3 regions of the Paenibacillus sp. FSL R7-269 genome follow, and region 3 is predicted to be linked to each of the others. Evidence: riboswitches for the same ligand, from Rfam matches in the RefSeq annotation. Region 3 holds a riboswitch; each other region holds the start of a gene.

Region 1 (7,431 bases), on a different contig from region 3:
TGTTCCTGCTCTGTTTCCGGTACTTGCCGAAGCTGAAGAAGCAGAAGGAGAACATGCGCTTCAAGCTGCCTAACCTGATCATCTCGCTTGGTGTGGGTGTAACAGTGACGCTGGTCGCTCTGGCAGCAATGGGCAGTAGTCCGTTCGCGTCCATCTCCGAGTACTTCTTACAAGAAAGCTACGCTCTGGCAGGCGGAAAAAATGTAGTTAACGTCATTCTTGTAGACTTCCGCGGATTCGATACTTTATTTGAGATCATGGTGCTTGGTATCGCTTCGCTGGGCATTTATGCCCTTGTCCATCTGAGAATGAAAGAGGAGCCTAAGCGAATTGATCCGCAGCTGGCTGTACCTCTGCGCAGTAATGATGTGATTCTGCAGACGATGTCCAAAGGAATTGTCATCATCATTCTGATCTTCTCCCTGTATCTGTTCTTTGCAGGTCATAATCATCCGGGGGGAGGCTTCATTGGCGCATTGATGACTTCCGCAGCGCTTATACTGATAACCATCGCTTTTGGCATGGATCAGATTCGTAAAGTGTTTCCTGTAAACTACCGCCTGCTCACGGCAGCAGGGCTCATGCTGGCTATTCTTACAGCTTCAGGCTCATTTCTCTTTGGTGTCCCTTTTCTGAGTCATTCCTTCGGACACTTCCATCTTCCTATCCTTGGAGATGTCGAACTGGCAACAGCTGTGCTATTTGACTTAGGCGTCTATTTAGCAGTGGTAGGAGTTGCGATGAACATTATTTTAACGATTGGAGGGGATAAAAGATGGAACTAGTAATGGCGATAGCAATAGGCATTCTGTTTACTATAGGGGTGTACCTGATTTTGTCCAAAATCCTCCTGCGGGTTGTCCTGGGAACCTCCTTACTGACGCATGGTGTACATCTGCTGCTTCTGACCATGGCCGGACTCAAGCGGGGGGCAGCTCCTGTGCTGGGTAATGAGGAGACTTATGTCGATCCGCTGCCGCAGGCTCTGATCCTGACCTCTATCGTGATCAGCTTCGGCGTAACTGCCTTCTATTTCGTGCTTGCTTACCGCTCTTATCAGGCCTTAGGTACGGATGAAATCGACAGTATCAAGGAGGTCAAAGAATGAATAACCTTCTGGTTCTGCCTATTCTGATTCCGTTATGTACAGCGGTGATTCTGATTCTATTCAAAGAGCAGATACGCCTTCAGCGGGGGATTAGCGTAGTTAGCGGTATCCTTACTATCCTTAGTACAGCCTTGCTGGTTACACGTGTACATGCTGATGGCATTATGACCTTACAAATGGGAGGGTGGGTCCCCCCTTACGGGATTGTATTTGTTGGAGATATGTTCGCTTTACTAATGGTGATGATGGCTTCCATCGTAAGCTTCGCCATATTGCTCTATTCCTTCAGCAGCATTGGAGAGCAGAGGGAGCGGTATTATTATTATACTTTCTTTCATTTTTTGCTGGTCGGGGTATACGGCTCTTTCCTTACGGGAGATATTTTCAACTTGTTCGTCTTCTTTGAGGTGATGCTGATTTCTTCATATGCCCTTATCTCCCTTGGAGGGACCAAGCTGCAGTTACGGGAGACAGCGAAATACCTGCTGATCAATATTGTGTCGTCAACGTTGTTTGTAGCAGCTGTAGCGTATCTGTATGCGGCAGTAGGGACGCTGAATATGGCGCATTTGTCACAGCGTATTGCTGAAGCGGGGCAAGGCGGTATATTGAACGTAATTGCTGTGCTTTTTTTAATCGTCTTCTCCTTAAAAGCGGGGCTGTTCCTGTTCTATTGGCTCCCGGGATCGTACGGCGCACCGCCTTCGGCGATCAGGGCACTATTTGGTGCTCTTCTTACCAAAGTAGGACTATATGCCATTATCCGCACGTTCACCCTGATGTTTGTGAATGATACCAGTCTCACGCATAGTTTGATCGCCTGGATGGCTGCGGCAACCATGATTCTGGGCAGCATAGGGGCAGTGGCCTACAAGGATATCCCTCGGATTCTTAATTATAATGTCATTATTAGTGTCGGATTTGTGGCTTTCGGGCTTGCTGCAGGTACCGGGGATTCGCTGAACGGAGTCATCTTCTATCTGCTTCACGATATGCTGGCTAAAGGGCTCCTGTTTATACTGGGCGGATTAATCATCTCCGCAGCAGGAACAGATCGTTTGAGTGGAATGGGAGGCATGATTAAGAAATACCCGCTCCTGGGCTGGATGTTCTTTATATTGACCCTTGCTCTGGTGGGGATTCCGCCGCTGAGCGGTTTTGCCGGAAAGCTGCTGATCATCCGCGGAGCTTTGGATGCCGGTATGCTGACACTGTCTCTTATCGGTCTCGGCTCAAGCTTTATGGTGCTGTATTCCTTAATCAAGATGTTCAGGCTGGCCTTCTGGGGAAATGAACCTGAGAGAGAACTGCCTGCTGTGAACCTGAAGAGAGCTTCTGCTGTCGCCGCTGCACTGCTTGTGCTTGTCATTGCAATGGGTATTGGAGCAGATGCTCTATATGCCTATGTAGCACAGGCCGGAGAGGTTCTGGCTTCACCTGCGGAATACATTCAAGCCATACTGAAGGAGTAGATATAATGACTCTACAATTCTTGTTTAATCTGTTAGTTGCTTTATTGTGGATGGCAATCAATAATAGCAGCTCCGGCGCCACTTTTCTTATCGGGTTTCTGCTCGGCATAGGGATGCTGCTGTTATTCAGAAGATCCAAGCCCCAGGCCCGGCCATTTTATTTAAAACGTCTATGGTCCATATTCAAGCTGCTGCTGATCTTTATCCGCGAATTGACCATCTCGAACTTTGTGGTGATTTATCATATTCTTCGTCCGAAGCTGGCGATCCGCCCTGGAATATTCGCCTATGAGACAGCCTTAACCTCAGCCTGGGAAGTTACACTGTTGTCTTGTCTGATATGTCTGACTCCTGGCACGCTAACTCTCGACGTGTCAAGGGATGGGAAGACCTTATATATTCATGCTATTGACATCAAAGATGCTGAGGAAATGGTGAAGCAGATCCGGGGGAATTTCGAACAAGTGATCATGGAGGTGACCCGCTGATGGTCTCCGTACTATTAACTACCGCATTGACCATTCTGGGAATGGCCATACTCGCGTGCCTGTACCGGCTTCTGAAAGGACCTACCCGTTCGGATAGGGTGGCGGCCCTAGATACGATAGGCATTCATGTACTGGCTATGATTACTGTCATTAGTATGCTGCTGGATACCCGCAATTTTCTTGAGGTAATTCTGGTTATCGGTATTCTGACGTTTATTGGAACCACTGCACTCGCAAGGTATATCGAACGTGGGGTTGTTGTGGAAGAAGGAGGGGAACTGCATGACAGGTGAGTTGTTTAGCTCGATTCTAGTAGTGCTGGGCGCCATTTTTTGCGGCATTAGTGCCTTTGGTCTGATCCGGCTGCCCGATGTCTATCTGCGTTCACATGCGGCCACCAAAAGTGCAACGTTCGGGGTGTTATGTTTATTGGGCGGCGGCTTCCTTTACTTTTGGTTCAAAGATGGAGAGATCAGTGTCAAGCTGCTGCTGGCGATTCTTTTTGTATTCATCACTTCACCGGTCGCAGGCCATCTAAATGGCCGGGCGGCCTACCGTTCGGGCGTTCCCTTGTGGAAAAACAGCATACAAGACGATCTGCTTACCCATACGGAAAGAAGTAAGGAGCAATCTGAGAAATGATATTTGCCGCTGAATTCCTGTAAAGGAAACGGGGGAACCAAAAGTTCCGGGGTGAATCTCGAGAATATCGAGTAGGGCTACTCAGGTCCGAATCCGTCAGCTAACCCCGTAAGCGTTCATGAGAGGGGAATCCTGCAGTGCCTATTGTTGATGTCAACGGAACAACCTTGTATTATGAGATATCGGGTAGCGGTCTGCCCATCGTTTTTATCCATGATTATTCGACCTCCCACCATCTTTTTGAACCACAGGCGGAATATTTCAGTAAGCGCGCGAAAGTAATTGTCTATGATCTAAGAGGAAACGGGCTGTCGGGGAAGATGAATGTTGAGATTGGCCGGATCTTAGACACTCAAGTTGAGGATCTAAAGGCATTATTAGATAAACTGGATGTAGAAAAGATTGTAATTGTAGCCTGCTCCACTGGAGCTATACTTGCCCAGAAGTTCGCCTATCTGTTCCCTGAGCGGGTGATTACCATGATTTTGGTGGATAGTTATTTTCAAGGTGATTACTCTGCTAGTGGAAGTAAGTTGAAAGAAGCGTTGCAGTTCTGTGCCTGGATTTCTCATTATCTCCCTGCTGAAATGTTTATCAAGCCTTTACGTATCACCTATCACCGGTGGCTCTTGGCTTACCATATCTTGAGAAAAGAGCTTATGCATAAACGGACGACAGAATGGATTAAGCAACGCATGGCGTTGAAGTATTCGGACGGTTACGGGTTTGCGCTGCGGCTGCAAATTCCGGTGCTGATCGTGTCAGGTAATCACAATGAGCGGGTGTTAGAGCAAGTTAAAAAAACAGCGGCTAAGTATCCCAAAGCTCATTTAGCGATCATCGAGAATGCCATGTATCCTAGTCACCTATGTCAACCGCAATTATTTAACCGGCTTTTGCTCGATTATCTAAAGGACCAACAGTGTTTTCAACAAGAGCTACCTGGCTGATGCTCTCACTGGACACACAGCCTTGAAGGTGACGCAGCGCTGTTTATTTACGAAAAGAATCATTACAGGAGCCAGTGATATGTTTAAAAAAAGGTACCTTTGGTTTACTCGAAAACTCAGTCTAACCTCATCAAGAATTATTCTTTTAGGTTTTGCTGTAACCATCATTCTGGGGACAATTATGTTGTCCTTACCGGTATCTTCATCCACCGGAACTAGTGTGGGATGGCTAAATGCATTGTTTACCTCAACTTCAGCTGTGTGTGTCACTGGACTGGTGGTGCTGGATACAGGAACCGACTTCTCCAACTTTGGACAAATCATTATCCTGCTCCTCATTCAAATCGGAGGATTAGGATTCATGACGTTCAGTGTTCTAATTGCCGTAATTCTGGGGAAGAAGATTGGGCTGAAGGAGCGTTTACTCATCCAACAATCTTCGAACTCCATTGAAACACAAGGGGTCGTCCGGTTATCACTAAGCATTGTGCTGATCTCATTTATCTTCGAAACTCTTGGGGCATTGTTGTTGACCGTCCGGTGGGCAAATGACCTGGGTGTTGCCAAAGCCTTATATTATGGAATTTTCCATTCCATCTCGGCCTTTAATAACGCAGGTTTTTCATTATGGTCGGATAGTCTGAGCCGGTATGTCGGTGATCCGTTAGTCAATATTGTCATTTCATTTTTATTTATCATTGGTGGAATTGGATTTATTGTGATTCTGGATCTATACCGCAAGAGAAGCTGGAAGGCTCTGTCTTTTCACACAAAAATCGTGCTAATCACTTCAGGAGTGCTTTGTTTTGCAGGGTTTCTGGTCATATTTGTGTTTGAGCTTTTTAATACCAGAACATTTGGTACACTCACATGGGGGGAAAGAATCTGGGGTGGATATTTCCAGGGAGTGGTTACCCGCACAGCGGGGTTCAACTCCATTGATATTGGTGCGATGTTACCGGCGTCCCAGTTCTTTATGATCTTTCTGATGTTCATAGGAGCTTCATCAGGCTCGACAGGCGGGGGGATCAAGACGACCACCTTTGCGGTACTCATATTAAGCATCTTCTCAACCATCAAGGGGAATGCTGATGTGCAGCTGCTAAAAAAACGGATACCTCAAGATCTTATTTTCAGATCATTGGCTGTAATGACCATCTCCTTAGGCCTTGTTCTTGGAGCAACCTTTTTATTAACAATTACTGAATATACCCGCCATACGGATATTCTTGCTCTTTTATTTGAAGCTACATCAGCCTTTGGAACCGTGGGCATGTCCATGGGCTTAACCCCTGATCTGTCACCGATTGGTAAATGTATCATCATAGTTATAATGTATATTGGGAGACTGGGCCCTTTAACCTTAGCCTTTGCCTTGGCACAAAAAAGTGTTAAACAGAAGTACCGTTACCCAGAGGACAAGTTGCTGATTGGTTAGTAAGTAGGGAGTAGTTGGAACTGATTAAAAGGAGAAGTTCTTCCGTTTACGGGTAGAACTTCTCCTTTTTTAACTTCATTTTTATAGTAGAAGCTTCTCCATAATCATCACATCAATAAACGTTTTGTCTATAATCCCCTGCTTCTCCAATAGACCCACCTGCCGGTAGCCCATCTTCCGATACAACCCTTGACCACTCTCATTAGATCATCTCCTTAAGATTGTTTTCTCGCTTTAATCACAGCAGAGACGATGTATTGCTCAACGTTCGCACCGGGAACCCAATCTTTGATAAATGTTCTGGATTCGTCTTTGGGCTCAATATGGATCTCAGTAAAGCCGCTTTCCTGAAGCATCATCTCCAGATCAGAAATGAAAGAGGCCCCGGAGATACAACCCGAATATAATTCGCCCAGGTCATTTTTGATTTCGGGGGGTAGCTCAGCTGTAGTTACAATATCAGAGATGGCCAGACGCCCTCCGGGCATAAGAACGCGATAGGCTTCACGGAATACTTGCTGCTTATCAGGCGAGAGGTTAATCACACAGTTGGAGATTATGACATTAACCGAGTTGTCGGCCGCCGGAAGATGTTCAATTTCTCCCAACCTGAATTCGGTATTATTAAACTTACCTTTAATGGCATTATCTCTTGCCCGGCTAATCATCTCAGGAGTCATATCTACACCGATAACATGGCCTTGTTCACCTACCTGCCGGGAAGCGAGGAAGCAATCGAACCCGCCGCCGCTCCCGAGATCCATAACATGTTCACCAGGCTTCAGCTCAGCAATAGCCTGGGGATTACCGCAACCAAGACCTAAATTTGCGCCTTCAGGAGCTGCGGCCAGATCCTCACTAGAATATCCCATTTTAGCAGATATGGCATCATAATCAGTTGGGCTGTCACAGCAGCTGTCAGCAGAGGAGCAGCAGGAGGAGGCAGGTTCGGCCTTTTGTACAGCAATGGTTTGATAACGTCCCCGTACATTTTGGCGGATTTGGTCATTCGTAAGTTTGTTCATGAATACACACTCCTTATCATTAAAATAACTTGCAAGTTACAAATAAAGGCCAAGGGAAATCACCCTTTAACAGGTGCGCAGCAATTGCTGGATTTCCCCATAGCATCGTTGAAAAGCTTGATGGATCGTAGCAATGTTTCTACTTCAAACTCACTCATATGCGAGAAGGCTTCAATCAGGTATTCATTCATTTGTTGATCAATAGTTGCAGCCACCAGTTTTCCTTCGGAAGTAAGGGAAAGGGTATAGATTCTCCGATCGCTGGGTTCAGGTGTCTTTTCTACCAAATTCATTTTCACCAACGACTG
Region 2 (7,431 bases), on a different contig from region 3:
AGACATGATGTACACACCTCTCTTTTGCCAAGATAGCCTGTCCTGAATGTTCGTGTCACCAGGGCCAGAGATTGCCGTCCAGATCGATAAAAGCCGGTTCTTCAGCCAAATACATCTTATGGTTATGAACGATTGTCATAATCTTGCCTGCCGATTCTTCAGGAGTTACAGGCGCCTTCGCATCCTTCTCCCCGTTCATATAGGTCTGCAGCCAGCCGGGATGGAAGACCATCACTTGTCCGCCCATCGCACGCAGATGATTGTGCAGCAGCGAAGACTGCATATTAAGTGCGGCCTTGGACATACAATAGCCATACATATTGATCCGCTTGTTCCGTCCGATGCTTCCGGCCTCCGACGAGATATTAACCACCAGACGCTGGCGGCCTTGCAGCAGTAAGCCCATCAATGCATTGCTCACTCTCAGCGCACCAAGCGTGTTCACGTTATAAATCTCCGCCATCGCTTCATCATCCATATCCACGAGCACCGTTGCATCATCCGACCGGTGGATAATCCCCGCGTTATTGATAATCATATCAAGGTGCCCTGTACTCCCGGCAATACTCCGTGCAGCCTCCTTTACGCTCCCTGCATTGCCGATATCAAGAGGGACCAGCCTCAGGCTATCCGGGTATTGCGCTTTCAAAGCTTCCAATGCCGCAGGGTCCGGCAAATACTGTCCGGCAAACACCATGTACTTACTCTCCAAAAGAGATCGAACGAGACACAATCCCAGTCCACGGTCAGCACCGGTAACACAAGCAACCCTTTTCATGAGCTCCCCCCTCATATCTGCATGATTATGCACCGAGCCTAGATTCATCCCTCTCACATTAGCATGGCCTCGGGCCGTTAACAACATCCTTCAAGGGAGGGGCCGGACTAAGCAGAACTTTACTTTTGCTTTAATTTTGAACTATGTTACAATCATGATTAATAGTTGTTAACAACACAATTGTTGACAACAGGTTTCATTAACTCTTACCCAGGAAGGTGATCCTCCGATGTCTATTCAACAAATTCACACTAAGGAAGAACTAGAGCAATATATCGGGCAGCCTGGCAAAAAACTGCTCTTCAAGCACAGCACCACCTGTCCGATCAGCGCCAAGGCCAACGAAGAATTCCAGGCCTATGCACAGCATTCAGATACTCCTGCAGCCGTTGTCCATGTGATCGAAGACCGTCCTGTCTCCAATCAGATTGCTGAGGATTTCGGAATCAAGCATGAATCCCCGCAAATCTTCCTGCTGGAGGACAGCGAAGTCCGCTGGAACACCTCACACTGGAAGATTACCCAAAAAGCGATAAAGGAAGCAGTGGAGCAATGAGCGCGAACGTAATTGTCTATTCGACCTCCGGCTGCAGCGAATGCAATCAGGTCAAGCAGTTGCTGGAGAGCAAAGGCATTCCCTTCGAGGTGCGGGATGTGATGATAAGCTCGGTCTATCAGGAGGAAGTGGAGAAGCTGGGCTTCATGGGCATTCCAGTCACTGTATCCGGGGACCGGGCAGTCAAGGGCTTCAATCTTCCTGAGCTTCAAGAGCTTATGGATGCTGCTGTTCTGTAATATACACAAAGGTGCTGTTCTCTCAACAGGAGCAGTACCTTTTTTTGCGATTCATTGATGTAAAATATGTATGTTTATATATATCTGGAACAGGAGGACTGATCAATTGAACTGGCTACAAAATGAGCAGGCTGCCAAATGGCGTGAAGAAGGGCAGCGTTATGCGGGCGACGTTAACCAATTCGTACATAAAGGACTGACTGAAGGCTGGGACAAAGCGGGAAATGAACCCGCAGAGGATACACGCGGGACCCTCGCCGCCAAAATCTATAAGATGATTCGAGGAGCTAATGAGCACGGTGAGATGGCTGAGCTGCGGGCGCAATTGCCGGCGGCAACGTGGCCGCTCTCCGGCCACTTTCAGAAGGAGATGCAGGCGATTCGCGGTATCCATTTCATCAGTGATGATGCTGTGGTATTCAGTACCGGTACCCCCTGGGAGAAGAATGCAGTTGTGGTTGTACATAAGGATGTTATTTCCGTATTCGGCGAGTTTAGCCTGGTTGGGGCATCACCTGATAATCAGTTCTATGCGCTCGCCGGAACTCAGGGGATTACCATTATGCAATCCATGAACAGCACACTTCAGGGCACAGTTGTAGCAACCCTCTCATGGCGTGAGCTGAATGGAACGATTCAAGCGCTGGACCCGGACTTTCCCGTCTTGGACATAGACAGCCTGGACCAGGCGTTACCCTTGGAGCAGGTCATTCCTTTTAACGGGGGCGGGGCGTTATTGCTTGTTATGAGCCAGGGAATTTTCCTGGTCCAGCAATCGGAGGAGAAGCCCTGGGAGGTGAATCTGCTGCATCCTGATCTCGAAGAATATAAAGCAGATGAGATAGAGCACATTGAAATTGACATGCCGCATGGTGCCGTCTCTCCGGATGGAAGATGGATTTCCTATGGCAGCCAGGGCAGTGATCATCTTTTATATGACATAACTTCAGGGCAGGTTCACTTATTCAATCCGGAATCCAGTTACCCGCACTATACTATATTTACGAAGGACCAGCATAGCGTATGGTTCAATGCCTGCCACTTCTATAATGGCGTTACCCTTGCCGTTCCCCTTGAAGATGTGGTAGCAGGAAAACTCCCGGCAGACCAGGAATATCCGCTTGTTAACGAGGAAGCCCGGGTGTATGCAGCGGCAGCGCTGAAAGAGGGTGTTGTCATTGGCGACGCTTATGGCTACTTAAGGCTCATTGATGCAGAGGGGCGGGAGCTGTGGCGTTATTATGCCGGAAGCACTATTTCAGGGTTAGCTATCAATCCGGATGAGACGCTGCTGGCTGTTGGGACTTATGGAGGGATGCTGCACTTCCTGGACCTTCATGCAGCGCAGCGCAGCGACTATGAGATTACAACAGGAACCGTTCGTGAGGTGAAGCGGATCATTGCCTGGAAGAATCAGAAGGTTCCGCTGTGGTGGTGATCTCTGCCAAAAATAAAAAACAGCGCTTGAGCGAGATAAATGGCAGATAATCTGCTACATATAGGTGTTTTAGCTTCCCTATGCACAGCCATTCAGCCATTTGCTGAAAAAAAGGCGAATAGCACTCTTTTCCATTTTTACAAACCCCCTCCGAAAAGAGTATGATTCGTGTTGAAAGCAAATGAATGCATTCATGAAAACAATCAATGCATGCACGCTGAATTTCCGTCATGTGGAAAACGGGGGAACCATCCGGCCGTCAGGCCGACTTGGGGTGAATCCGAAGGAGAATGCCACGCGCAGGTCTCCGGCAGGTAGGGCGACTCTCACCGTCCGAATCCGACAGCTAACCTCGTAAGCGTAAGGAGAGAGCCCTGATCCGCCACGCTTTTGTGCCAGGCGTCTTACGCCTGTTATCCACAACCGCAGGCAGAGGTCCTCCTCTGCCTGCGGTTTTTTGCGCGCTGGAATGAATTGCACAGTATAGATTCAGAAAGGAACGTGACCACATGCCTGACCCCTTATCGCCCACGGCAGCCGCTGCTGCCGGATTCAACCACTACACCCGGCAATATAGCAGTCCCGTCTATGCGCTAAGCTGCCTTCTGCTGGAAAAAGGCGCCCGCGCCGAGCAAGCAACCACCGCCACCTTCGTGGCACTCCATCCACTATGGCTGAAGAGCAGCCTCTCAGGGGACAGCGCTGCTGCGGCTGCCTACAGAGAGTGCATCCGCCAATGTGCTGTGCTCGCCCGGGATCATAGCCGCTGCGCTGCTACCCTGCTTAATTGGGACGATCACGTTGCCAGTGCCTTATGGTACGGCATCCAGCTCCCCCTGCCCGACATCAGCCAGATCCTGGATTGCAGCATCCTCGAGCTGAAGGCCCGGCTTAGAGGAATACGCGAACAGATGGCAGCCGCCCATTCTGCCTTGCCTGCGGTCCATCGTCCTTCGGCGGGATGAGACTGGGTATAACGCGGGATACGCGGGCTATAGGAATGAGAGCCGCGGAACGAGTTGGATGTGGCGGGATTAGGGTACGGATGTCGAAGAAGGTGATGGATGGTGAGCCATGCGGACTACAGATCCCCTATTTCGGCAAATGGGACCATTCCGAAGGCCATGCGGACTGAGAGGCGCTTAATTAACCTATTCCGCCTCATTTCCGTCTCCACACAGCCCTTTAACGTCCTCTCTGTCCGCAAAGGGGAGAGAATCGGTCTTTTTCACAAAATAAGGGCCTCTGGGTCCCCCTACAAAACAAAATGACCCCTCAAAGTGGGGCTTTAGCTTCGATAAATGACTCAGGTACTTTGCGGGGATCCCAAAACATATAGATTCTATCAAAAAAAGCCGCAGCATCCGCCGCGACTTAGTCCTTGATTCTCAGCACCAGCATCCATGCAGTGCTTGGCTCACCTTACATAGCTCAACCATCCGATGCATCGATCCTGTCTTCGCCAACCGTTCAGTACATAGAACTCAGCTCTTGCCCTTACCACCCTTACCGCCCTTGGCAAACCGCCAAAAAGCCATACAGCAGCCGAGCAATCCGGCTCCCAGCATAAGAGTCTGTAACGCCCCCAGCCAAGCCGACTGAGCCGAGGGGATCAGGCTGCTGACAATAATGAGCAGGATAGAGACCGCGACCAGCACGGGGGTTTGTCTACTTTTCTTCACAACCATTCACCACTCCTGTTAGTAATTCTTAACTCTATAGTACTCAAAATCAGCGTAGGAGTCATGCTGGTGGGCATCCACGGAGCCGATGAAATTGAACAAGCCTGTAAATCCGCCAATCTCCCCCGGCTCCCCGTTCACGCCTTCATCCGACAGATAGAGAGCATCGATATTCTCTGCAAAAGCTTGCCAATCCCCGTTATCCCCGAAGCGGTAAAGGATACTCGCGATGCCTGAATGATAGATCAGCTTGAGCTCCGCTGTGTCTTCAGGGACTGGAATGTAATTGTGGACCAATTCAATACGTTCCCCCAGCTTGGCCTGCAGCACAGATAGAACGGTGCCCTCTGATTCGGAGTGGGTCAAGTGAACATACAGCCAATTATTCGAATCATAGTATAGCCCCATCCCCGCCGTTTCCGAATAATGATCGGGATGAAATTCCACCTTGGTTTGAACTTCATAATGAAGGGAGGTTGCACGCGTGGCCAACATCGCCGGATTAATCTGCGAGAAGAAAGAATTCCCTCCATGAATGCGTAAGTAACCCGGACGTTCAACCGTATTCACCCATGCTGCTTGCTGGTCCCGGTATGGAGTCAGAAAATGAATATCATAGTGCTCCTGGTTAAAATCATCGAATACATCATGAGAGAGCCTGTCCCCCTCTAATTCAACACCTGTTAACCCCTCAACTTCCATTTTGGCTACATTCGATCCATCCTTCATTTCCAGCCAGCCGTCTACTGTCCAATGCATTTTTTGGATCGAGGTTTCACGGCCTAATGGGTTTAAAAGCGTTCCTTCCACAGGCCGTGACATTAGATGGGCAATGTACCATTCGCCTGTTTGGGTTTGAACTAATGAGCCGTGACCTGCTTTTTGCATGATTGAGCCTGGATTATACATCTCAAAATGCCCGGCATCCGGATTACCCAGTGAGAATAGATGGCGCGGCGAGGAGGTGATAATGGGCTCTCCCGACGGATGCGGTTCATAGGGGCCAAAAATATTCTCCGCACGTCCCAGCTCAACACCATGAGCATATCCCGTTCCGCCAGCAGCTAATAGTAGATAGTACATATCTCTATATTTATAGATCTGCGGTGCTTCAGCACAGCCGCGGCTGGTGAATCCTTGCGTCACCCGGTGCCATTGTCCAGCGATCTTCCCCTCATTCAAATCAAATTCAGCGATCACAATATGTCCAGGCGCCTGATACCCTTCACGGGTCTCCCATTCAAGAATGGACACATAGTGTTTGCCGTCTTCATCATGAAACAGCGCCGGATCGAAACCGATGGATGTCAGATAGATAGGCTCCGACCAGGGTCCATGGATATCTTCTGCCCACATGGCATAGGAATCCGAGTTAAATTCACGGCCTGCCATGTTCAACATATGCGAATAGGCTAACCAGTACCGGTTCGTAGAAGAATCATAGGATAGATGCGGTGCCCAGATCCCGGCTGGAGTATTAGTGCCTCTTAGATTCACTTCACCTTTATTCAGGGCAAAGGCCGTCAGCTCCCAGTTCGCTAAATCGGTTGACTTGAAAATTTGAATGCCGGGATTCCAATGAAACGTGGATGTCGCAATATAATACACATCATCCACTCTAATAATAGAGGGATCTGGTGCCATTCCAGGGATTATTGGATTATTAATCTTCGTCATTTATTTGCTTCCCTTCGCTGTTTAGCCATATTATTTACCCTTTTTCTATTGCCTATGTATATTATAATAACTACTAACGTACTTAAGCGATGGGATGATTACGGCTAGATTTACCCAAATCAAAGGCAGGTGCTGCAAATTGGAACATATGAATAGGTATCACACAGGTGCACAGACGCTGCTGCTGCCGCGCATTGATTGGAATATACGCTTTTTTGGCGCACATACACAGACTGTTCCTGCCGATTGGAGCATGACTACAGAATCCCACCATGCCTTTGAGATTCTGATTGTGCTGGATGGGGCTCAGGAGACAAGAATGGATCATGAACAATTCATTGTGAACCGTGATGATATTCTGCTGATTCCGCCTGGGTTCGAGCATACGAATAAGTGTATTTCCGCTACATCGATGACCTATTTTTGTGCTCATTTCGATATAGACGAGCCCTCCTTGCGGATGCAAATCATGAAAAACTGTGATTGGGTCTATACGCCCTCCAATGTGTATCATGACCAGTTGAAACAATGCCTTCAAAAATGGATCGATATTCTGCATGAGCCTGAGTTGTCGTTCACCAAAGCGAAGCTAAAAGCACAAATGGTCTTGTTCGAGTTATTGGAGGTGCTGGTAGATATCCAGCCGGTCCTGACGGAGATACGTGCTAACCAGTCCATGACCACTGCGAAATACGCCAAAGAAATTGCCGAAGCCATCAAGAGTGCTTTTAAGAAAAATTGCACCCAGGGAAATTCAGACTACACCATTCGCATCCAGCCCATCATTGCTTCGCTAGGGATCAGCCCTAACTATGGATTAGAGGTATTTCAAAAAATATATAAAATGTCGCCCCGCACCTATCTATCTGACTTAAAGCTACAGGAAGCCAAAATATTACTCCAGCAGCCCAGGATATCTTTAAATGAGATTTCAAATCGTTTAGGCTACAAGAACCTCTCCCACTTCAGCAGACAATTCAAAAGATGGACAGGAGTTAACCCTTCTGACTTTCGTAAAAAAAATGGTGTATAAGCAAACACCCACCTGCCTTTATGGACGG
Region 3 (7,431 bases):
TAATAATGCGTTCCCCATTCGATTCACCTTCTTATAAGATATTGGCATCATTACAATGCATAAGAATAGTTTACACACGAATGAAGAAAGGCAAACACCCTGCATAGTACAACTAAATTGCACGGATTCATTTGTATTGAAAGGGGTAACTTAGAAATAACAATCTCTATTAACCGAAGGATGGGATCATACTATGGAAGCAAACGTACAGAAGCTTATCGATTGGCTGGAAGCCCGCAAGGATACAACACTGGTCATCGAAAAACGGGAGCTGGAGGATCTGGACACTGTCCATTTCAAGCTGGAGACCGTAGACTACCGGAACGCTGACGATGTCATTGATGATTATCTGGACAGTGCGGTCATTCTGCGCGGTACAGGCAGTACCCTGAATGCCGATGGTGAGCTGGTGCCCCTGCCGCAGCCGGGATATGAGCTGGCAGTGAGCGGGCTACAGCTTCATGAAGTGTCCGAAGCCAAGGTGGACCTGCAGACGAGCCGGGCGATATATTCGCTGGCTGTAAGCTGATTATCCGGCGGCTCCGGCCGTAAGAATCTAAAGAGGGTGCAGCTCTAAGCCAACATACCGGCTTAGGACTGCACCCTCTTTTCAAATATAAGAATTTATGTTTTTTGCGCTATAAATTATCCTTCTATTTCTCGCCGAAACGGCACCGTCCTATAAAAGGACAGCAAAATCGTTTCCACTTGGCAAAAACTATCGCCTATAATTCTTCCCCGATAATCTCCACTTCCGTCTCCAGCTCTACATCGAACTTGTGCTTCACCGCTGAGCGGACATGCTGGATTAATCCGATATAATCACTGGCCGTTGCATTGTCGGCGTTGACAATGAAGCCCGCATGCTTACGCGAGACCTCTGCGCCTCCGATGCGCGTACCCTGGAGTCCGCTCTCCTGAATCAGCTGCCCCGCGAACCGGCCCGGCGGCCGCTTGAAGACACTGCCGCAGGACGGATACTCCAGCGGCTGCTTCGATTCCCGCAGATAGGTTAACTCATCCATGGACGCCTTAATCGCGGCAGGATCGCCTGGAAGAAGCTTGAATCTCGCCTCCAGTACAATATACTGTCCGCTGGCGAAGATGCTGCTGCGGTATCCCCATTCCAGCTGATCGCTGTGCAGGGTGAGGAGCTGGCCATTCTGATCGATCACAAGCGCACTGTGCAGGACATCCTTCACTTCACCGCCGTAGGCTCCGGCATTCATATACAGAGCCCCGCCTACCGTGCCGGGGATGCCGCAGGCGAATTCCAGACCGGTCAGCTCCTGCTCCAGCGCATAGCGCGAGACATCGATAATCTTCGCCCCGCACTGCGCATACAGCAGCCCGTCACGGATGCCCATCCCGGACAGATCCGAGGTCTGGAGCACGATGCCGCGGATGCCTCCGTCCCGGATAATGACATTGGAGCCGTTGCCGAGAATCGTAAGCGGGATCTGATGATCAAGGGCATAGGCAGAGATGATCTGGATCTCTTCATATGTAACCGGGGCAGCCAAGATATCCGCTTCGCCGCCCATGCGGGTATAGACCAGATCCTTAAGGCTCTCACGGCGCTTCAGCGAGCCTGCTGTTACTAGCGGCTGCAAATCCTCATATATGTTGTCAATATTCATTCTTCATACTCCTAACTCTATGAACAAGATAATGGTGGTGCTTATTGCCGGGCCATCACGGCTTCAGCAACCACAACTTTAACAACGAACAGGCTCCCTTGTCAATGACAGGAGCCTGTTAAGAAGCTGCATATAGCAATATTATGCTTCGAAATTCCCAATTATACCCTATTTGATAGCCGCCGTGCTCTCGGAACGGAATTCCTCCCGCCGTGCGGACCGTTCCTCCTCCTTCATCCGGGGACAGGTATAACACAGCCGCCCGCCCTCAGTCCTGTAATACATGCAGCAGCGGTTACGCATCTGAACCGTCTGCTGCGGGTCCGCGAGCGATTCGATTCTCCGCACCTTCACCTGGAACGGATTCCGCGGCATCCCGAATACGGCAGCAGGCAGCTCATCCTTCAGATAGGCGTAATCCTCCTCCAGCCGGCGTAGCTGGAGCGGATCTGTAAGCTCAGCAGCAAAGGCTTCCGCATAATAATTGAATTTGGTCGGCATCTGTCCCCAGATCTCCCCATGCGAAAGGCCGCTCACCTGTGAAGCCATGCGGATCAGCGGCACGGCTGTGCTCTGGTAGAAGCTGGTGAGCACCTCATTGCGCCAGGCCTTCCGTTCAGGCTCATCCGCAGGAGCTTGTCCCATCCCCCATTCACGAAGCGAGAAGGCAACACGGCAGTAGCCGTCTGCCGGAACGAGATGCAGCTGAAGGTTCCGTAAGCTGAAGTCCGGTACACATAGGTAGCCGGTCACGGAATACTGGACCGCGAGTGCAATAATGCTCAGATAACCACCGAAATACGCACCGGCCGCTTTATCGTCAAGCGCCTTCATCAGCGGCCGGTAAGCCTCCATGAAGGTCCTCATCCCCGCCTCTTCTGCCAGTTCTGCAGCGGCGAAGGAATACACGGCTCCTTCGGGTACCTTAGCATGGAGATCGAACTTGGAACTATATTCTTGCCTCAGGAATTCATTCATGTTCCTCTCCTACAGCCCGGCAACTTTGTACGCAGCCAGCTCGTAAGGCAGACAGAGCGGCACACCTGTACGCGGATCAGGCACAATATCCGCCTCAATGCCGAATACCTCACGCAGCACTGCCGGTGTCATTACCTCATTCGGAGCGCCTTCACTGATCACATTGCCGGATTTGATCGCTACCATATGCTGCGCGTAACGGGAGGCATGGTTCAAATCATGGACAACCATAATGATCGTCCGGCCTTCCTGCTCATTCAGCTTCTGCAGCAGCTGAAGCACCTCCAGCTGATGGGCCATATCCAGGAAAGTCGTCGGCTCATCAAGGAACAGAATCTCCGTCTGCTGTGCCAGCGCCATGGCGATCCAGGCCCGCTGCCGTTGTCCGCCGGAGAGCCGGTCAATCGGCCGGTCACGGAATTCATTCATGCCGGTCAATTCAATCGCCTCGGCAATAATGCTGCGGTCTTCAGGCGTCAGGCTGCCGAAGCCCTTCTGATGCGGATACCGACCGTACCCTACCAGCTCAGATACCGTTAACCCGTCCGGGGCAGTAGGATTCTGCGGCAGAATCGCCAACTGGCGGGCCACCTCTTTGGTGGACAGATTGTGAATAGACTTCCCGTCCAGCATGACATTGCCGCTCTTCGGCTTCATGATCCGGGCCATCGTCTTCAGAATCGTGGACTTCCCGGAGCCGTTCGCTCCGACGAGCGCCGTAATCTTCCCTGTCGGAAGCGACAGATTCAGCCCCTTTACAATCATTGTCTCCGCATATCCGATGCTCAGCTGCTCTGTATTTAAACGTTCCGACATGATAACACTCCTCGTATAAATGTAATGGAGCAAGGCTCCTCTATTATAAATATGGCTATGAAACAGACAAGCTCAATTATTGCTTATAGATTGATGATATTGATTCTCATTATCTCTGTCAACTAAAACGTAAAAACGGCCGCCTCCGCATGAAGCAGAAACAGCCGTCTTTCTATAATCTTCTATATTATTTATGCAGATGGAAAGGAACCGTGGCGATGACAATATCCTTCTGATTCATCAGATAAGAGCGGATGAACAAGCTGGTCTGATTATGCAGCACCGCCTGCCACCAATGCTTGGTAACGAATTGCGGAATCAGGACGGTAATATGATCCGTTGAAGAGGTCTTCCATTCTACTGTATCGATGAATTTCACCAGCGGGCGGATAATACTGCGGTAGCGGGAGCGCAGTACGATCAGGCGTACTCCGGGGTTCCACTCCTCCCACTTCTGCTCCATCTTGTGAATCTCTTCTTCATCAAAGCCTACATATACAGCGACCACATTATCAGTCAATGACTTCGCATAGCTGATCGAATGTAGTACTGCGCGGGTCACACCGGCGACCGGAACGACTACGGTGCTTCCTTTGATACAAGGCTTATCGGTAGCGGGACAGATCCGCAGCTGATCGGCAATATTCATATAATGGCGGTGAATCCGGTGGAACACGATAATGACGACCGGCAGGAAGATGAAGGCCATCCACACGCTGGAGAATTTGGTGATAATGAAGATCATGGTGATCGTTAACGTGGTGAGCATCCCGACCGTATTCACGGCGAACTTGCTCTGCCAGCCTTGCGGCTTCGTTCTGTACCATTGGACCATCATGCCTAGCTGCGACAGCGTGAACGGAATGAATACCCCTACTGCATATAATGGAATGAGTCCTTCCGTATTCCCGTGAAATGCAGCTACGAGCACTGCCGACATGACGCCGAGGAAAATAATGCCGTTGGAGAAGCCAAGCCGGTCGCCGCGCACCATGAAGGCATGGGGCAGATATTTGTCTTTGGCGAACATGAACGCCAGCAGCGGGAAGGCCGAGTACGCCGTATTGGCTGCCAGGAACAGGATAACCGCCGTAATCCCCTGAATGAAGAAGTACAGCCCGCCACGGCCGAAGGTAGACTCGGTAATCTGTGAGACCACGGTGGCCTTCTCATCGGGCATGATGCCGTACCAGTAAGCCAGCAGCGTAATGCCTGTGAACATAGCTCCGAGAATGAGGCCCATGAGCATCAGCGTTTTGGCTGCATTTTTCTCCGCCGGCGCTTTGAAGTTAGGAATGGCATTGGAGACCGCCTCTACCCCGGTTAGGGCCGAACAACCGGAGCTGAATGCCTTCAGCAGCAGGAACATACTGACATTGGAGACTGCCGTACCAATCTCAGGAACGTGTGCATGAGCCCCGCCGGTTGCATATTTGAAGATCCCTGCGATAATCAGCACGAAGATGGAGACGACGAACAGATAGACCGGGATGGCGATGAACGAAGCCGATTCGGTCACCCCGCGCAGATTAACAATCGTTAAGAGTACGATAACAGATACCGCTATGAGGACACTATGATTATGCAGATTTGGAAAAGCTGAAGTGATCGCGTCCGTCCCCGCCGAGGCGCTTACCGCCACCGTCAGAATGTAATCCACCAGCAGCGAGCCGCCGGCCAGAAGCCCAGTATGCACTCCAAGATTGGTTTTGGCTACAATATAAGCTCCTCCGCCCTGCGGATAAGCGAATATCGTCTGCCGATAGGACAGAATCAGAATAGCCAGCAAGCCCAGTACGGCTAATGCAATTGGCAAGGAGTACCAGATGGCGGTGAACCCGGCGGCCACCAGTACGATTAGAATTTGTTCTGTTCCGTAGGCTACAGACGAGAGCGCATCAGAAGACAGGACAGCCAGTGCTTTCACCTTGGATAACTTTTCATGATCGAGTTCGTTCGACTTCATCGGACGCCCGATCAATAGTCGTTTTACCTTGCTTACCATTGTAGTAACAGTTCCTCTCTTGGTTAAGTTGAAAATGGGGTTTCCCTGCGCTGTTTTCATAAGTGGATTTCATAAATGCAGGCACCAAAATAAGCATACGGAAATGATCCGCATGCCTAATGTGCATGGTCATTATCCCACTAGTGGCTTACGAGGTTAGCTGGCGGATTCGGACTGTGGTAGCCCTACGGTTACAGCCCTTGCGGCCTGCTCCGATTCACCCCTTTTGGCCTTGGCCAAAGTGTGGTTCCCCCGTTTTTCCTTCCGGAAAATTCAGCGCATATTCAACTTCTCACAAGGACTAATATTAAGCTACAATACGTCTTCCGTAAAGCGTGGAAACAAATGAAAAAAGAATGAAAAGCACTCAAAACAACCAAATTCATCATCCGGTATGTCTTGATCTTTCATTCTCTTTCATTATCCCTTTAACACGTGATTTTACAGGGTTTTTGTATATTATTTTTCGCTAAAATTAAGGGGATTCTCTTCTCTTCCTTCTGCCCGTCAGCTTCTTACTCTGCAGGCTCCTCTTTCCGTCCTGTCCAGAGCAGAATGGAGATTAAGACAAAGGCTATAAGTGCAAGCAGAGGGATCGTAACAAATCCGAACCAATTCAGATAATCCTTGTTGCACGGTACGCCGATGGTGCAGGGAAGCACCTTGCTGAGCGCCGGAATTTTCTGCTCTGCATAATGATAAATAGAGATACAGCCGCCGATCAGACTAAGGGGAAGCACATAAGGAATGATCCGCTTGTCCGCCCGGTAGGTGGCGATCCCCAGCAAGAACAGCTGCGGGTACATGAAGATCCGCTGGAACCAGCACAGCTTGCACGGCTCGTAATGCAGGACCTCACTGAGATACAGGCTTCCCGCTACAGCCACCACACAGACGAACCAGGCCAAGTAGAGACAATTTCGCCGGCAGAAGGCAGAGAAGGCTGTCATTGGGCAGCTCCCGCTGCTGCTGTAGCTGCTTGAATCTGAGCGTCAATCTCCTCCATATTGAAAGGCTCCTTCACCTTGATGCCGTTCACGAACAAGGAAGGTGTATTCGTTACGCCCGCATCCGTGCCAAGCTGAATATCCCGGTCCAGCTCCTTCGCATAGGTGCGGTCGTCAATATCCTTGCGCAGCAGGTCATAATCGACCGGCAGCTCCAGCTGCTTGGCGAGACTCACCATGAAGTCAGGCGTAGCCCACTCCTTGTCTTCATTCCCCTGGTTGGCATAGATCGCATCGAAGTATTTCCAGAACGCTTCCTGGTTCTGATGATACACCGAAAGCGCTGCCAGGGAGGCCGTTCTGGAATCCTTGCCGATGAAGGCCAGATTCACGAAATAGAAGGCTGCTTTATTCTGATCTACATAACCCTGAACGATCTGCGGTTTGATCACACCGGTGAACTGGGCGCAAGCCGGACATTTGAAATCGCCGAATTCCACAATTTTAACCGGAGCATCCTCCTTGCCAAGCCGCATCATTTCGCTGTAATTGAAGGCAACCGGCTTACTGTCTGTACCGGCAGGAGAAGAGTCCTTCGAAGCAAGTATGAATAAGCCTACAAAAATAATAACGACGATAGCCACCGTACTCACGATCAGAATTCTCGTTTTCTGCTTCTGCTGTTCCTGCTCTGCCCTGCGCTTCTCCTGCTTGCTCATTTGGGGAGCCATGACATTGTTCTTTTTTGTTTTGCTCAAAGAGAGTTCCTTTCCGTCCTCAGGACTGTCGTGATAAAAGAATAGTTACTTTCAAATTATATAATGTTAACTCTCTTGTTGGCAATCGCTGCTTATACGGCTTCGTTCTCCTCTGCTGACTCCCCGCCCCCTGTATCCTTGCCGAAGAATACCTCCGGGGAATGCTCCTGCGACTGCAGCTTAATTCTGAAGAAGAATTGTGTACCGCCTCCCTCTGCCGGTTCTGCCCAGATCTCTCCTTGCATCAGGTCTACAAGCTTCTTGCAGATCGCAAGGCCCAGACCCGT

The links. A riboswitch is a leader RNA that binds a small molecule or an ion and turns the genes downstream of it on or off. The one in region 3 is predicted to bind cyclic di-AMP.
Region 1: linked by a shared signal. The riboswitch ahead of C162_RS31105 (alpha/beta fold hydrolase) and the one ahead of C162_RS15390 (APC family permease) in region 3 are both predicted to bind cyclic di-AMP.
Region 2: linked by a shared signal. The riboswitch ahead of C162_RS28280 (hypothetical protein) and the one ahead of C162_RS15390 (APC family permease) in region 3 are both predicted to bind cyclic di-AMP.

What each region holds. Positions count from the first base shown of each region.
Region 1 is NZ_ASPS01000110.1:65,976-73,406, forward strand. It holds gene C162_RS31075 (Na+/H+ antiporter subunit A) at 1-785, shown strand, start outside; gene C162_RS31080 (Na(+)/H(+) antiporter subunit C) at 776-1,108, shown strand; gene C162_RS31085 (Na+/H+ antiporter subunit D) at 1,105-2,580, shown strand; gene C162_RS31090 (Na+/H+ antiporter subunit E) at 2,586-3,068, shown strand; gene C162_RS31095 (Na(+)/H(+) antiporter subunit F1) at 3,068-3,361, shown strand; gene mnhG (monovalent cation/H(+) antiporter subunit G) at 3,351-3,710, shown strand; cyclic di-AMP (ydaO/yuaA leader) riboswitch at 3,708-3,840, shown strand; gene C162_RS31105 (alpha/beta fold hydrolase) at 3,848-4,660, shown strand; gene C162_RS31110 (TrkH family potassium uptake protein) at 4,740-6,098, shown strand; partial or broken gene C162_RS35725 (GNAT family N-acetyltransferase) at 6,180-6,302, opposite strand; gene C162_RS31115 (arsenite methyltransferase) at 6,314-7,123, opposite strand; gene C162_RS31120 (MarR family winged helix-turn-helix transcriptional regulator) at 7,183-7,431, opposite strand, start outside.
Region 2 is NZ_ASPS01000077.1:44,779-52,209, forward strand. It holds gene C162_RS28255 (ThuA domain-containing protein) at 1-6, opposite strand, end outside; gene C162_RS28260 (SDR family NAD(P)-dependent oxidoreductase) at 56-778, opposite strand; gene ytxJ (bacillithiol system redox-active protein YtxJ) at 1,008-1,334, shown strand; gene C162_RS28270 (glutaredoxin family protein) at 1,331-1,573, shown strand; gene C162_RS28275 (WD40 repeat domain-containing protein) at 1,680-3,011, shown strand; cyclic di-AMP (ydaO/yuaA leader) riboswitch at 3,217-3,386, shown strand; gene C162_RS28280 (hypothetical protein) at 3,521-3,976, shown strand; gene C162_RS28290 (hypothetical protein) at 4,496-4,693, opposite strand; gene C162_RS28295 (family 43 glycosylhydrolase) at 4,712-6,370, opposite strand; gene C162_RS28300 (AraC family transcriptional regulator) at 6,519-7,403, shown strand.
Region 3 is NZ_ASPS01000030.1:87,561-94,991, forward strand. It holds gene C162_RS15365 (ZIP family metal transporter) at 1-18, opposite strand, end outside; gene C162_RS15370 (hypothetical protein) at 194-529, shown strand; gene murB (UDP-N-acetylmuramate dehydrogenase) at 726-1,640, opposite strand; gene C162_RS15380 ((2Fe-2S)-binding protein) at 1,809-2,618, opposite strand; gene C162_RS15385 (ABC transporter ATP-binding protein) at 2,628-3,434, opposite strand; gene C162_RS15390 (APC family permease) at 3,622-5,439, opposite strand; cyclic di-AMP (ydaO/yuaA leader) riboswitch at 5,569-5,728, opposite strand; gene C162_RS15395 (disulfide oxidoreductase) at 5,955-6,389, opposite strand; gene C162_RS15400 (DsbA family protein) at 6,386-7,144, opposite strand; gene C162_RS15405 (sensor histidine kinase) at 7,237-7,431, opposite strand, start outside.